DNA from 4 places in the Kitasatospora sp. NPDC096140 genome. Region 1 is predicted to be linked to each of the others. Evidence: riboswitches for the same ligand, from Rfam matches in the RefSeq annotation. Region 1 holds a riboswitch; each other region holds the start of a gene.

Region 1 (3,738 bases):
CGGGTGCAGAGCAGCAGCATGCCCGTTCGGGTCCGGTTCCACCACGGGGATACGCCGCGACCCCCGGGGAGGAGCGACCAGACTCTTCCCCGGGGGTGGCGGGTGATCAGTGTTCGGTTGGCGACGGCCGACGGCCGACGGCCCGCGATCTGCGGACGACGGATGACAGCTGACAGATGTTGAAATCTGTCAGCTGTCAGCTGTCAGCTGTCTGCCGTCAGCCGTCTCGCCGTGCTCAGACCCGGCCGGCGAAGTCCGGGGCCCAGTTGGCGACGGTCTGCTCGCGCACACCCGCGCTCGGGTTGGCGGCCTCGACGTACTTGCCGCCACCGACGTAGATCGCGACGTGGTAGACGCCCGAGTCCTTGCCGTTGTTGGACCAGAACAGCAGGTCGCCCGGCTGCAGGCTGTCCAGCGAGACGTGGGTGCTGGCGGCGGCCTGGTCGGCGGCGACGCGCGGGACGGAGATGCCCGCGGCGCGCAGGGCGGCCTGGGTCAGGCCGGAGCAGTCCCAGCCGCCGTTGCCGGTGCCGCCGTAGACGTACGCCTGGCCGACCTTGGACTCGGCGAAGGCGACCGCGGCGGCCATGCTGCCGCTGGCGGCCGGGGCCTGCGCCGGGGCCTGGGCGGCCGGGGTCTGGGTCTGGGCGACCGGCTTGGCGTTCACGGAACCGCCGTTCGCGGACTGACCGGACTTCTGCGAGCGGTTGAACCAGGTGAAGTCCGAGCCGGACTTGTCCGAGGAGGCGGACTGCTGGGTCTGGCCGTGGTCACCGAAGGTCAGGTGCTGGCCCGGGTAGATGGTGTTCGGGCCGTCGGTCAGGGTGCTGCGGTTGAGCTCGTACAGCCGCTCCCAGCCGCCCTGGACGTTGTGCTTGTCCGCGATCGAGGACAGCCAGTCGCCCTCGACCACGGTGTAGTCGTCGCTCTGGGCGGCCTGCTGGCGCTTCTGGGCCCAGGTGCCGGCGGCGGAGTCGGCGGCGTCCTGGGCGGGCGCGGCCGGCTTGGCGGGCTTGGCCGCCGGGGCCGGGGTCTGGGTCTGGGCGGCGGGCTTGGCAGCCGGAGCGGCCGGGGCGGCCGGGGCGGCAGCGGCCGAGGTGTCGACGGCGGCGGGGGTGCCGCCCTTGGTCAGGCCGGCCTTGACGGAGCAGACGGGCCAGGCGCCGGGGCCCTGCGAGGCGAGGACCTTCTCCGCGACGGCGATCTGCTGGTCCTTGGTGGCCAGGTCGGCGCGCGAGGCGTAGGCGGTGCCGCCGAAGGCGGACCAGGTGCTCTGGGTGAACTGGAGGCCGCCGTAGAAGCCGTTGCCGGTGTTGATGCTCCAGTTGCCGCTGCTCTCGCACTGGGCGACCTTGTCCCAGGTCGCGACAGAGGCGGCGGAGGCGGTGCCGGAGACGAGGCACGGGACGGTGAGGCCGACGCCCGCGACGCCGATGGCGGCGATCACGCGGCGGGTGCGGCTGGACAGACGGGTGCCGTTGGTGGGCAGCATGAAGACGCGGTCCTCTCCCACGCCTGCGAGGTGAGCTGTCGGATTCGGGCCGGAGTTGCCCGGCCGCGCGTGAGCGCGGCTTCACCCCTAGCCCTGAACCGTTCCTGGGAGCGGTCCGGGGCGACTTACCTGTGGGTCCCCCGCTCCTGCCGTGGTGCGTTTTCGCGCTGCCAGGACATCCGACGGCAGGACTCGGCGTCGCGGATGAACTGGGTCCGTGTGGTCACGAACGGGGAGCACGTTAAGCAGACTTAAGTTCAAACTGCAAATAGCTGTGACGCGCATCACGGATTAGTGGGTAGTGCCAAATTGGCGGCTAATCATGATCGTAAATGATCGTTTTTCGGCAATGCGATTGCGGATGCCCACAACTGTCTTTGCCTCAGGAATGGCATGACGGTGTGTCGAAGCGCGAAACGGCGCACCGGTCGAACCAGTGGAGCGGACGTGATTCGAGCGCCCCGGAGTGCGCTCGCCATTCCCCGGCAAACAGCAGCAGAACGGACATTCCATTCATTGTTCGCTTAACTCCGGTAACTCCCGTACGCCGCAAGAGCAGGAAAGCGGGCAAAGCGAAGGGCCCGGAACGCAAACCGTTCCGGGCCCCGTGTGCGCGCCGACGGGCGCGCGGTGTCCGCTACTGTCCGGCAGGCCCCTCGGCGGCCGCGTGGGCGCCACGGGTGCCCTCCACGACCCCCTCGGCCTCGGCGGCGGCCGCCGCCTCCGCCTCGGCCCGCGCCAGCTCCTCCGCGGACGGTGCGGGCAGCGCGGCCAGGTAGGTCGAGGCGATCAGCTGGCCGACGGTCGGGTACGCGCCCAGCGGCGCCGCCGACGGGCAGCCGGTCTCCTCGGCGGCCGCGGCGAGCAGCTCGGAGTCGGCCTCCGGCCCGATCACCAGCGGGGCCAGCGCCGGGCGCTGGGAGCCGGTCTCCTTGAGGTGGTCGACGGCCGCGGCCACCGAGCCGGGCACGTCGAGCGCGGCGGCCACGACCGGCACGGCCAGGCGGGCGGCCAGCAGCACGCCGGTGATGCCGGCTGCGGCGGCGGCGTCCTCGCCGCCGACGGTGGTCAGGACCACGCCGTCCGCGGCGGTCGCGATGGCGAAGAGGCGGGCGCGGTCGGCGCGGGCCAGCCCGGCCTCGGAGAGTCGCACGTGGACGGCCTCGGCGAGCAGCGGGTGCGGGCCGAGCGCGTCGGTGACGGGCGCGCCGTACTCGGCGGCGAGCGCGTGGAGTTCGGGCAGGAAGCCGTGCGGACCGGGCACCAGCGGCACCAGGACGGGCATCGGCAGGCCGGCCTCGGCGGCCGTGGCCAGGAGTTCGGCGACGGTACGGTCCTCGCCGCCCTCACCCTCGGCGGAGTCGCCGGGGAGGTAGCCGACTGCGGCCTGGACGCCGTTCTGCTCGCTGCGGACGATGGAGAGCAGCTCCTCGACGACCGAGCGGGACTCGGGCCCGGCGGCCGTGGGCACGGCGAGCACCAGGGCCGGCGCGCCGGTCGGAATCTCGGGGCGCTCGGGACGACGATGGCGCCCCCGCGCACGGGAGCCTGGAGTGCGGACGGGCAGTGGCGCGCCCGGAATGGCTGCGGTGCTCATGCCGGAGATCGTAGGACATCTGCCCGTCCGGCCTGCAGTCGGCTGCCGTACGGGTTTCGCGCGGCCGCTGTGCGAACCCGGTGTGTCCGCCGCATCGGGTTCGGGCGGTTTGCCTACAATCCGGACATTCCACACCCAACCCCCGTGCGGGCGCGGCTCATTGCCTGGACGTGCCGGACGGGGTGCGGCGTTGCAGTCGCGGCGCGTGAGATGTCTCACAGCCCGGAGGTCGCCTGACGGAGGGTCACGGCGGTGCGACTCCCGGCATTCGAAGATCAACATTAAGCGGGGGGCCGCTCACGGCCGGTTATCGCGACCCCGGTGATTCAGTCGGCTATGTCCGTTTACGTACCGTCAGGAGAAGGCCCCGTGAAGAGTTCGGGGCTGCGGGTGAAAGGCCTCGTGCACCTGCAATGTCCCGTGCTGATGCACGTGCACTGCAGCTATCATCGCGTCAAGTGAGGCGTTGTGCCGGGCCGGTACGGGGCCGGTCCGTTCGTTCGGCGGTGCCGGGGGCGCCGCGCTGGACGACAACTCCGGAGCTCTTCGGGAGACTTCTATGCACGACTCGCAGAACACGCACGGCTCGCACGACACCTACAACGGGATGGCCGCGGCCGATCTCACGGGGGTGGTCTGGCAGAAGAGC
Region 2 (3,738 bases), on a different contig from region 1:
GTGCGGGAGTCGGCGGCGGTCGGGCGGTGGTCCCGCCGTGGTCGGCCCGGTGGCCGGCCGGTGGTGGGCCGGTGGCGGGCCGGGTGGGCCGGGTGGGCCGGGTGGGCCGGGTGGACCGGCGGTCGGGCGGTCAGGCGAGTTCGGCGAGGAAGGGCAGCAGGGCGTCCGCGGTGGCCTGCGGGTCGTCGGCCATCGGGTAGTGCCCGGACCCTTCGATCATCGCCTTCCGCGCGCCCAGTGCCGCGACCTGCCGGTCGGCGACGAGCTCCGGCCTCGGGAAGTCGGGGTCCTTGCTGCCCATGACCACCAGCGCCGGGCACCGCACGGCGGCCGTCCAGCCGACCGGCGAGGAGTTCCCGGTGACGTACCCGCGGGTGGCGGTCTTGCGGCCCGGGGTGCGCAGCGCGGCGACCAGCCCGTTCACGTAGGCGTCGAAGTCGGCGGGCTTGGCGCCGGGGAAGGCCATCCGGCGCAGGTAGAAGCCCCAGAAGGCGGGCCAGTGGACGAGCGCCGCGCCCATCAGGCCGAGCACGCCGCGCATCAGGGCGCCGGGCCGCGGGTTCTCGACGAAGGCGTCGATCAGGACGATCCCGGCGACCCGCTCCGGCGCGTCCCCGGCGACCTTGACGACCGTCGCGCCGGTGTAGGAGTTCCCGGCGAGGACGGCGCGCTCGATGCCGAGGTGGTCGAGCAGGGCGAGGACGTCGTCGGCGATGGCGGCGGGGCCGTAGTCGTCCCAGGCGATGGACGACTCGCCGAAGCCGCGCAGGTCCATGGTGACGACCCGGTGGCCGGCGGCGACGAGCAGCGGGCGGAGGTGCCGGTACGCGGCGCGGCTGTCGAGCATGCCGGGCAGCAGGACGACGGGGGTGCCGTCGCCCTGCCGGGTGTCGTCGAAGGCGATCCGCCCGCCGGGGAGGGTCAGGTACTGGGTGTCCGGGGTGATGGTGGCGTTCATGGTGGGCCTCCTCGGTCCTCCGCTGCGGGCATCGGCGGTGCTGCCGATAGCCATAAAGCTAAGGCTAATAGCCTTAGCCGTCAAGTGCTCGACCGCGGCGGAGGGGGGAGGGGGTGTCGGGCGGCCCGCCTCAGACCCCCTCGACCTTGAACGGGTCGTGCTCGCTGAGCAGCTTCTCCAGCCGGGCCTGGTCGACCCGGCTGACGATCTCGTTCGTCTCCTGCCGGTCCCGGACCACCTTCGCCAGGGTGAACGCGGAGCTGACGGTGTAGAGGAGGCCGATCCCGAGGAACGCCCGGGTCCACCCGCCGACCGGCAGGTAGGCGATCCCGACGGCGAGGGCCGTGCCCGACAGGGCGAAGGAGAGGATGGCCTGGATGTAGTAGGCGGCCGTCGTGCGGTTCTGCATCGGTGCGCTCATGGCGTCAGGATGCGGCCGCCCGACCGGGCCGCACATGAGTAGGAGTACTCAGATGGGGTGCTCGTGTCGAAGGGGCGTTCGTTGACGTCCTATCACTCGCTCCACGGCCGTCCCGGACGGATGGCTTGGAATCAGAGCGTCCTAGGATTAACGTTTGATAACGCAGCGCGGTTGTCAACGCCGTACCCAGACGGCACCGTGCGCCGTCGCCTAATCCCGCCGGCCGGCCTCCGGGCAGGTCAGGGAGCCGGGGAACCACGTTCCTTGGGGTGAATCGGCGGGGCCCCGGCCCGGCCGTAGGAGACCTTCCTGCTCCGAACCCGTCAGCTAACCCGGTAGGCGCGAAGGAAGGAAAGGAGCGCGCCTCCGTGGCGTCGACGCACACTCCGGCACACCCGGCCGGCCCCGCAGCCGGTACCCAGCTCCTCGACCACCCCGGTGCGGACGGCCCCGAGGCCCTCGGCCCGGAGGCCGAGACCAACCGGCACCGGATGCCGCGCCAGGTCCGCGGCACCTCCCCGCTGCTCGGCGTCACCGCCGTCGCCGCCACCCTGGGCGCCACCGGCTTCGCCTCGGCCACCCCGGCCGCCGCACCCGCCGTCGAGGCCCCGGACGAGACGCCGGTCGCCCTCTCCGCCGACCCCGGCCTCGCGCTCGCCGCCCGCATCCAGCAGCAGGCCGACAGCCAGCGCACCGCCGCCGAGGAGACCGCCCGCGTGCAGGCCGCGCAGGAGGCCGAGGCCAAGGCCGCCGCCAAGGAGGCCGAGGCCAAGCGCGCCGCCGAGGAGGCGGAGGCCAAGCGGGCCGCCGCCCTCACCCTCCCGGTGAAGGACTACCGGCTCTCCGCCCACTACGGCCAGAGCGCCCGCTACTGGGCCAACCTGCACACCGGCCTGGACTTCGCCGCCGACACCGGCACCCCGGTCTACGCGCTCGGCCAGGGCACCATCACCTCGGCCGGCTGGTCCGGCTCCTACGGCTACCGGATCGTCGAGACCCTGCCCGACGGCACCGAGATCTGGTACTGCCACCTCTCCTCGATCATCGCGGGCTCCGGCAAGGTCACCTCCGGCCAGCAGATCGGCAAGGTCGGCGCGACCGGCAACGTCACCGGCCCGCACCTGCACCTGGAGGTCCGCCCCGGCGGCGGCGCCCCGGTCGACCCGGAGCCCTGGCTCCAGCAGCACGGCCTCAACCCGTAACGGACACCCGGAGGCCCGTAGCGGCCTCCCGGAAGCCCGCAACAGTCACCCGGAAGCCCCCGGCCGCACGCGGCCGGGGGCTTCCGGGTGCCACGGCGGCTACTCCTCGGCGGGCAGCTGCGCCAGGTAGGCGTCGATCTCCTCCTGGCCCGGCTCCGGCGCCAGCTCCGGGAACTCCGCCACCAGCAGCCGCGGCAGCCCGGGCACCGTCCACTCCCCGAACAGGTCGAGCGCCGCGTCGACCGCCGCGTCCTCGAAGTGCCCGAAGTCCCCGGCCAGTTCGTCCGGCATCGGGCGCCCGAGCGCGGTCAGCTCGGCCAGGTTGCGGTAGCTGCGCCGCATCAGGCCCTGCTCCAGCAGCCGCCGGGCGCCGTCCGTGGCCATGCCGACCGACAGCACCCGTCCCGGTCCCCAGCCCTGCTCGTCCGGCTCGTCCAGCCAGCCGGTGGGCACCAGCGCCTCGTACGCGGCCAGCCGCTCCTCCTCCGCCAGCCCGGCGAAGCCGGTCAGCCAGTCCCGCACCGCCGCCCCGTCCGCGACGTCCACCCCGTGCGCGTGCAGCAGCAGCGCGTACAGCCGGGGCCAGGTCACCAGGTCGGCGCGGCGCAGCAGCCCGGCCGCGACCTCGCCCTGCCACTCGGCCTCGGCGTGCAGCCGCTCCTGGCGCTTGGCGTTGAGCCGCCGGGCCGCCCGCTGGTGGTCGATCAGCAGCCGGACCGCCTCGCCGTACGCGAGCGGGTCCTCCTCGGGCGCGGGTTGGACGTACAGGTGGAGGCGCTCGTACAGCAGGTGCTCCACCGCGTCGGAGGTCAGTTCGGGCCAGCCGTCGTGCATCCTGCTCTCGCCCAGCTCCAGCAGCGCCAGCACCGCGTGCAGCGGCCCCTCGGCCACCGGCGTGCGGCCCTGCTCGGCCGCCCAGGCGAGCAGGTCGGCGGCCCTGGTGCGCGGGGCGAGCCGCAGGTCTTCGTCGTTCATAGTCCGAACGGTAGCCGCCGGGGGCGGGTAGGGTCGGCAGCCATGGTCCCCGTACGACTCACCGGCCCCCGGCTGGCCATCCGCGAGTACCACCACACCGACGGCGACGTGGACGCCCTGCACGCGCTGTTCGGCGACCCGGAGGTCACCCGGCACCTGCCGTTCGAGCCGCACGACCGCGA
Region 3 (3,738 bases), on a different contig from region 1:
GGCCACCGCGAGCAGGCCGGCCGCGCGGGCGGCGGCGTTGTTGACCCCGCTGGCGATGCCCGCGTGCCGGACCTCGACGGCGGCCAGCACCGTCGCCGTCAGCGGCGCCACCAGCAGGGTCATCCCGCAGCCCATCACCGTGACGGCGGGCAGCACGTCCGTCCAGTACGACGAGTCGGAGCCGATGCGGAGCATCAGCAGCACCCCGGCGGCGCAGATCAGGGGGCCGACGGTGAGCGGGATCCGCGGGCCGATCCGCTTGCCGAGCCGGCCGGCGCGCGCCGACAGCAGCAGCATCAGGATGGTGATCGGCACCAGCGCGAAGCCCGAGACCAGCGGTGAGAACCCGGCGACGATCTGCAGCTGCACCACCAGCAGGAAGAACACGCCGCTGAAGGCCGCGTACACGCAGAGGGTCACCAGGTTCACGGCGGTGAACAGCCGGGAGGAGAAGAGGCCGAGCGGCAGCATCGGTTCGGGCGCGCGGCGCTCGACGGTGACGAAGGCGACGCCGAGCACCACGCCGATCACGCCGCTGACCCAGACCGCGGGGGACACGCCCTCGCCGGCCGCGGTCAGCGCGTAGGTGATCGCGCCGAGCGCGAGCGCGGCGAGCACCGCGCCCAGCACGTCGAAGCGGCCGGTGGCGCTCTCGTCCCGGCTCTCCGGTACGGACCGGGTGGTGACCGCGATGACGGCGGCCGCGAGCGGCAGGTTCAGCAGGAAGATCCAGCGCCAGCCGGGGCCGTCCACCAGCCAGCCGCCGAGGAAGGGGCCGACCGCGGCCGACACCCCGCCGAGGCCGGACCACAGGCCGACCGCCGCCGAGCGGTCGTCAGGGTGGAAGACGGCCTGGAGCATGGCGAGCGAGCCGGGCGTGAGCAGGGCCCCGCCGATGCCCTGGACGGCGCGGGCGGCGATCAGCACCTGGATGTTCGGCGCGGCGGCGCAGGCCGCGGAGGCGACGGCGAACCAGACCACGCCGATCAGGAAGACCCGGCGTCTGCCGTACCGGTCGCCGAGCGCGCCGCCGAGCAGGATCAGGCCCGCCAGGGTGAGCAGATAGGCGTTCAGCGTCCATTGCAGGGACGCCAGGGAGGCGCCCAGGTCGGCGCCGATGCGGGGCAGGGCGACGTTCACCACGGTGCCGTCGAGCATCGCCATGCTGGATCCGAGCACCGTTGCCAGGAGTACCCAGCGACCCTGCGCGGTGCCCAGGCGCAGGGGGCCTGCTTCGGAGGTGGCCACGGCCCGATCCTGGCCCTGTGGGGCGTACGTGACAAGGCTCACCGGTGGGTGTGTTGGAGGCTGTCGGTGCGTGAGCGGACGACTGCGCAGCGCCGTCGTCGTCGGCGCAGGGTCGTGGATCAGTGGCACGGGGTGAATGGATTGTGTACACACGGTGCCGCGGATCATTCGGAGGGTGACCGGATCCCCGGGGGTCGTTGCGGATTCAAGAGATCGACATTGCTTCACCCGAACGGATGGGTTTTAGTTCAGCGACCGCCCGGCCAGCCCGGACGGATCCACCGGGTGGAACGCCGAGTCCTGCCGCTGCCCGGGTGGTTCGAACTGAACTCTGTACGGCAGGAGCGGGGGACCCACAGGTAAGTCGCCGGACCGGAGTTCGCGCCTCAGGGCGCGGGCGTCCAGGGCCGGCTTGGGGTGAAGCCGCGCATGCGGCCGGGCAACTCCAGCCCGAACCCGACAGCTCACCTCGCAGGCGTCGGAGAGGAAACTTCCATGCCTGCTCAGGCTCGTCGTATCGCCCTGCCCCGCGCCGCCCGCATCGGCATCGCCACCGCCGTCACCGGCGCCTCCTTCGCCCTCCCGCTCGTGACCGCGATCAGCGCCCAGGCCCACACCGCCCCGGCCGCCCCGGTCGCGCAGGCCGCCCCCGCCGCTGCCGCTGCTGTCGCCCCCGCCGCCGACGCCAAGCCGGCCGCGCAGGCCGCTCCGGCCGCCGCGCACGAGAGCTACCGCGTCGTCAGCGGTGACACCCTGTCCAAGATCGCCGACGTCAAGAACGTCGAGGGCGGCTGGCACGCGCTGTACGAGCAGAACCGCTCGGTCGTCGGCGCCAACCCGAACCTGATCTTCCCGGGCCAGCAGCTCACCATCGCCGGCCACGCCGCCGCGCCGTCCGCCGACGCCGCCCCGGCGAAGCCGGCCGCTCCGGCCAAGCCCGCCACGCCGGCCAAGCCGCAGGTCAAGGTCCAGGCCAAGACCGAGGCCGCGAAGCCGGCCGCCCCGGTGCAGACCCAGGTTCAGACCGCCGCTCCGGCCCCGGCCGTGACCGCCGCTCCGGTCGCCGCCACCGCCGGCTACGTCGCGCCGCTGGCCAACCCGGTCCTGGGCGAGGCCTACGGTGTCGCCGGCTCGATGTGGGCCTCCGGCCACCACACCGGCCAGGACTTCGTCTGCTCCACCGGTACCCCGCTGCGCGCCGTCGCCAACGGTGTCGTGGTCAAGGCCGGCAACGGCGGCGCCTACGGCAACGAGGTCGAGATCAAGCTCGCCGACGGCAAGTACGCGCAGTACGCGCACCTCTCGTCGATCGGCGTGAAGATCGGTCAGACCGTCACCGTCGGCCAGCAGCTCGGCCTCTCCGGCGCCACCGGCAACGTGACCGGCCCGCACCTGCACTTCGAGATCCGCACCACCCCGGAGTACGGCTCGGACATCAACCCGGTCACCTACCTGCGCGCGCACGGCGTCGCGCTCTGACCCTTCCGGGGTTTCAGGAACCACCGCTGCTGCGGAGCGAATCGATCCTCCGGGATGGTCATGTCGGGTGACCGCTCGACCGGGTGATCGCCGCACAGTGGACATGGGCGCGGGACACGCCCAGGCCGGCCCGGCTCGCGGGACACACCTCCCTCGCGAGCCGGGCCGGCCGCTGCCATTTCCGGGGCCGGTACGGCACGGGGGTTCGCTCCGGGGGCGGTCGGTGCGGCCGGACGGTGGGTCAACCCGGTCGGACGGTCCGCCTGCTGAACGCGCTGAAGGGGATCGGGAGTCAGCCGCGGTGGGCGGGCTGGCCGTACCGGGCGGCGGTCAGCAGGTCGTGCATCCGGTGGCCGAAGTCCTCGACGTCGCGGGCCGGTTCGGGGAAGACCAGGCGGACGTCGCGGTGCCCGTCGGGGTGGTCCAGGCGCAGCACCAGGCCGTGGCGGTCCAGGGCGAGCGGGCGGACGTCCGGGTTCCGGGCGAGCAGCACCGGGTCGAGCAGGCGGGTGAGGACGTCGAGCGCGTCGGCGTGGTCGTCGGCGAAGTGGGTGAGCATCGCGGCCTCGTGGCGGGCCATCGGGTCGGGGGTGGCGTGGGCGAGGTCGGCGGCGGTGACCGCGCCGGTGCCGTACGGGGTGGCGAGGACGGCGTGGGCGACGTCCACGCGCAGGTGGACGCTGAGGCCGTCGTCGGCGAGGTGGGCCAGCCGGAGCCGGCCGGCCAGGGTGAGGCGGGCGCGGACGCGGTCGCGGACGGCGACGGGGGAGACGTCGGTGACGTCGAGGACGACGGCGAGGCCGTCGGTGGCCCGGGCCGCGGCCGCGGTGAGCGGGGCGTCCAGTGGGGCGCGCAGTCGCAGGCGGGAGCCGTGGACGGAGACCGGGGTGTCCAGGTCGTGGTGCTCGCCCTGTGCGCGGACGGCGAGCGAGGAGGTCGTGCCGAGCAGGCTCAGGATCCGTTCGGCGGTGGTGGGCTCGGGGACCTCGGTGTCGCCGGTGGGCAGGCTCA
Region 4 (3,738 bases), on a different contig from region 1:
GTAGGTGTTGCGGAAGGCCGCGCCGTTGTCGGCCCGGAAGACGTAGGTACGGCCGGCGAAGGCGGGCAGGGACGCGGTCATGGTGGGGCGGCTCCTCGTTTCCGGTGTGGTGGTGTTGTGCACTGCGTAAGATGTCGGACCTCCAATTTATCCGACCGGGTGTACACGGTCATCGCTTTGCCACGGTACGGATCGCCACAGCGCTGCTCACCGGGTGTGCGACCGGCACATGGGCACCCGTCGCGCACCGGTCCTACCGTCCGGCCATGAGACGCACCCCCACGGCCGGTACCGGCGCGAGACACGCCCGCGTGAGACGTACCCCCACCACGCTCACCGCCGTCCTACTGGCCCTCGCCGCCCTCCTCCTCGGCACCTCCGCCCCCGCCTCCGCCCGAGCTGGGACCGCCTCCGCCCGAGCGGGGACCGCCACCGCCGCCCTCACCCTGGAAGCCGCCTTCCCCGCCCCCGGCAACGGCTGGGCCAAGGTCGAGCGCTACCTCGACACCACCCCCGGCTTCCGCACCGAGCAGTTCCCGTCCGACGGCCGCGGCGACCAGGACGGAGCCCGCCGGACGTACTTCGGCACCGGTGAGCCCTCCTCCGGCCGCTTCCTGCTCTACTCCGCCACCGGCTGGGACACCGGCAGCCGGGCCACGCCCGTCCTGCTGGTCCACGGCGCCAACGACAACGCCGACCGCGCCTGGGCGAACCCGGGGGAGAGCGGCACCTGCGGCGCCGCGACCTGCCCGTCCACCGGCCTCGCCCAGTACCTCGCCGGCACCGGCCACCGGGTCTTCGCCATCGGCTTCGCCCACAAGCACGGTGACAACCTGCTCCAGGCGCAGGCCGTCGGCGACGCGATCGCGCTGATCCGGGCCCGCCTCGGGGCCCCGCAGGTCGACGTGGTCGCCTGGAGCAAGGGCGAGGTCGCCGCCAGGGCGTACGTGTCCTCGGTGCGGCCGTCCTGGGGGCGGGCGTACGCGGGCGACGTGCGCCGTCTGGTCACCCTCGGCGGGCCGAACGGCGGGCTCGACTACGTCTACGCCCACGGCTGGTCGTTCGACCTGGCGACGTGGCCGGCCTGCGGCGGCACCGCCAACGCACCGTCCCCGCACCTGTACATGACCTGCTACGGCACGTACACCGCGCAACCCTGCCTCGGCGTGCTGCCGGCCGGCGGGTACGACTGCTACCCGGGCCAGCGCCAGCTGCTCGCCCGCTGGGACGGCAGGTACGGAGTGGACGGCAGCGCCCAGGACTGGTGGACCACCTACTACGGCGGCCAGGGGTTCTACACCTCCGGCCAGGGCATCCAGGCGGCGATCGACGCGGGCTCCCTGATCGCCCCGCTCCAGCAGGCCGGGATCCCGGCCGCGGTGCGCACCTACCTGCTGGCCGGCGGGTCGGCGGACATCCCGGGCGTGCTCAACGAGAACCGCGGGCCCAGTGACGGCATCGTGTTCACGGCGAGCGCCCTGGACACCACCGGCATCGCGACGGTCGGCGGCACCCGGCTGCTGAGCGGCCTCGACCACCTGGAGCTCGGGTGGGCGCCGGAGGCCGAGAGCCAGGTGGACGCCTGGCTCGGCTGAACGCCCGGCCGGAACGCGCAACCGGAACGCGCAACCGGAACGCCCGGCCGGACACCCGCAGAGCCACCCCGCCGGGCATCGTTCCAGGCCACGTGAACTGATCAACTCGGCCGCCACACAGCGTCGTTGATCGACGCCACTGTGAGCTGCGCGACAACCCGTCCGCCGGAGTTGTCCGTTCACGTACGGCCTGCCTAGCCTGCAACGGTCGTCCGCCCCTGGCGGACCCCGCCGCCGGGACGCCGAGTCCCGTCCACCCGTCGGCGGGTCACCGAGCACCACAGCGGACGGGAGCGGGGAAACCAAGGTCGGCGCCCGGCCCGTGCGCTCGCGCGTACGGGTCGAGGCTAGGGGTGAAGCCGCTCCACAGGCGGCCGGGCAACTGCAGCCCGAACCCGACAGCTAACCTCGCAGGCGTCGCAGAGGTCACCTCATGCCCAAGCCTGCTGCCCGGCGCCGTGCACCGCGTCACGCCCGCCCCTCCCACCGCGGCCGCAACGCCGCCTTCGCCGCCACCGGGGCGCTCGCCATCAGCGGCGCCGGCCTGCTCGGCGTGCCGTCCGTCACCGGTGCCCAGGCGGCCACCGCGCCGACCGTCACCCAGGACCGGCTCGCCCCCGCCACCATGGTCGCGGGCAAGGCCGCCACCGCCTCGCTCGGCCTGCACTCCTCGGCCTGCTTCACCGCCAAGACCGTGGGCGTGGGCGTCCGCGACGCGCGCGGCACCAACCTCGACTTCCCCGGCAACGCCTCCAACGTGCATATCTGCCCGAGCGGCGTGAACTTCACCAGCGGCGCGCGCACCCTGCCGGCCGGGACGTACACCGAGTTCGGATTCTGGCAGGACCTCGGCGGCGTCTGGCACAACCTGCCCTCGCAGCAGCTGGTGGTCTCGGCCACCGCCACCCCGGCCCCGGCCCCGACGGCCACCCCGACCCCGGCGCCGACCCCCACGCAGACCCCGAGCGCCACGCCGACCCCGAGCGCCACCGCGACCCCCGCGCCGAGCCCCAGCGCCACGGCGAGCGCGACCACCCCCGCGCCGTCCTCCCCGGTCGCCGGCAAGTCGCTGACCTGGTCCGACGAGTTCAACAGCGCCATCTCCTGGGGCCAGCGCTGGGTCGGCGACAAGAGCACCGCCTACAAGTACGGGAACCACAACCCGGACGACAACAAGCTGGACTGGCTGAACAAGAACAACGTCAGCGTCGCGAACGGGGTCGCCACCTTCACCGCCACCTCCGGCGGCCCGGCCCTGGAGAACGGCAAGCAGTCCTGGAACACCGGCTTCCTGACCACCGAGGGCTCCGGCGAGGGCTTCCAGGTCAAGACCGGCGACTACGCCGAGACCCGGGTCAAGCTGCCCGCCGGCACCGGCGCCTGGCCCGCCCTGTGGACCTGGAAGAACGGCAACGGCGAGGTCGACTCCTTCGAGTACCACCCCGACAACCCGAACCTGCTGGAGCTGACCAACCACGTCAACCCCGGCAACGCGAAGTACTACACCGACGCGAGCGCCGTCGCGAAGGACCAGTGGGTGACCATCGGCACCTACTACGGCGCCAACTCGGTGGACTGGTACGTCAACGGCGCGAAGGTCTTCTCGGACGGCAAGGGCGTCGGCGCCAACTGGTCGGCGTACCTGATCCTCAACCTCTCGGTGTGCGCGGGCCAGTACCACCCCGCGCCGCAGGGGACCGCTCCGATCACCATGGCCGCCGACTACGTCCGCGTCTACCGGTAGTCGGGTAGGGCGTCCCACCGGTCACCGGAAGCCGGCAGCCGCTCGCCGGCGGCCGGTGACCGGTGGGTCGACGTGGTTCAGGAGCCGTCGGCCGGCTCGGCGACCGTGATGTCGAACGGCTGCCGGTGGCTGCTCTCGTCCTGGTCGTCCGCGCTGCGCACCGCGACCCAGCCGCCGCTCAGGGTTCCCACGGGCAGGTCGGGGTCCAGCCGGACCGGGACGAGGGCGGTCGCGCTGCGCCCCTCCTTCAGCCCGGGGCCGAAGACGCAGCGCACCCGGTGGCCGCCCTGGAACACCTCGCAGTCCTCGGGGAAGAACGGGCCCACCGGGGTCACACCCGGCGGCAGGGTGACCACGACCGTGAACGGGGAGGCGGTGGTCTCCGGGCCACGGTTGGCG

Evidence for each region. Region 1 has a riboswitch for cyclic di-AMP ahead of ABT048_RS27860 (transglycosylase family protein). Riboswitches for the same ligand answer to the same signal wherever they lie in the genome.
Region 2: another riboswitch for cyclic di-AMP. It lies ahead of ABT048_RS33695 (M23 family metallopeptidase); the one in region 1 lies ahead of ABT048_RS27860 (transglycosylase family protein).
Region 3: another riboswitch for cyclic di-AMP. It lies ahead of ABT048_RS30635 (peptidoglycan DD-metalloendopeptidase family protein); the one in region 1 lies ahead of ABT048_RS27860 (transglycosylase family protein).
Region 4: another riboswitch for cyclic di-AMP. It lies ahead of ABT048_RS38200 (hypothetical protein); the one in region 1 lies ahead of ABT048_RS27860 (transglycosylase family protein).

The regions. Positions count from the first base shown of each region.
Region 1 is NZ_JBEOUW010000030.1:94,480-98,217, forward strand. Features, by position in the region: gene ABT048_RS27860 (transglycosylase family protein) at 236-1,492, opposite strand; cyclic di-AMP (ydaO/yuaA leader) riboswitch at 1,500-1,661, opposite strand; gene ABT048_RS27865 (sirohydrochlorin chelatase family protein) at 2,130-3,089, opposite strand; gene ABT048_RS27870 (DUF397 domain-containing protein) at 3,649-3,738, shown strand, end outside.
Region 2 is NZ_JBEOUW010000045.1:24,678-28,415, reverse strand. Features, by position in the region: gene ABT048_RS33705 (alpha/beta fold hydrolase) at 131-958, opposite strand; gene ABT048_RS33700 (YiaA/YiaB family inner membrane protein) at 1,089-1,379, opposite strand; cyclic di-AMP (ydaO/yuaA leader) riboswitch at 1,577-1,735, shown strand; gene ABT048_RS33695 (M23 family metallopeptidase) at 1,748-2,581, shown strand; gene ABT048_RS33690 (hypothetical protein) at 2,681-3,556, opposite strand; gene ABT048_RS33685 (GNAT family N-acetyltransferase) at 3,599-3,738, shown strand, end outside.
Region 3 is NZ_JBEOUW010000036.1:76,736-80,473, reverse strand. Features, by position in the region: gene ABT048_RS30640 (MFS transporter) at 1-1,248, opposite strand, end outside; cyclic di-AMP (ydaO/yuaA leader) riboswitch at 1,561-1,741, shown strand; gene ABT048_RS30635 (peptidoglycan DD-metalloendopeptidase family protein) at 1,744-2,727, shown strand; gene ABT048_RS30630 (DUF2470 domain-containing protein) at 3,020-3,738, opposite strand, start outside.
Region 4 is NZ_JBEOUW010000062.1:35,997-39,734, forward strand. Features, by position in the region: gene ABT048_RS38190 (phenolic acid decarboxylase) at 1-81, opposite strand, end outside; gene ABT048_RS38195 (esterase/lipase family protein) at 312-1,595, shown strand; cyclic di-AMP (ydaO/yuaA leader) riboswitch at 1,898-2,027, shown strand; gene ABT048_RS38200 (hypothetical protein) at 2,029-3,339, shown strand; gene ABT048_RS38205 (hypothetical protein) at 3,417-3,738, opposite strand, start outside.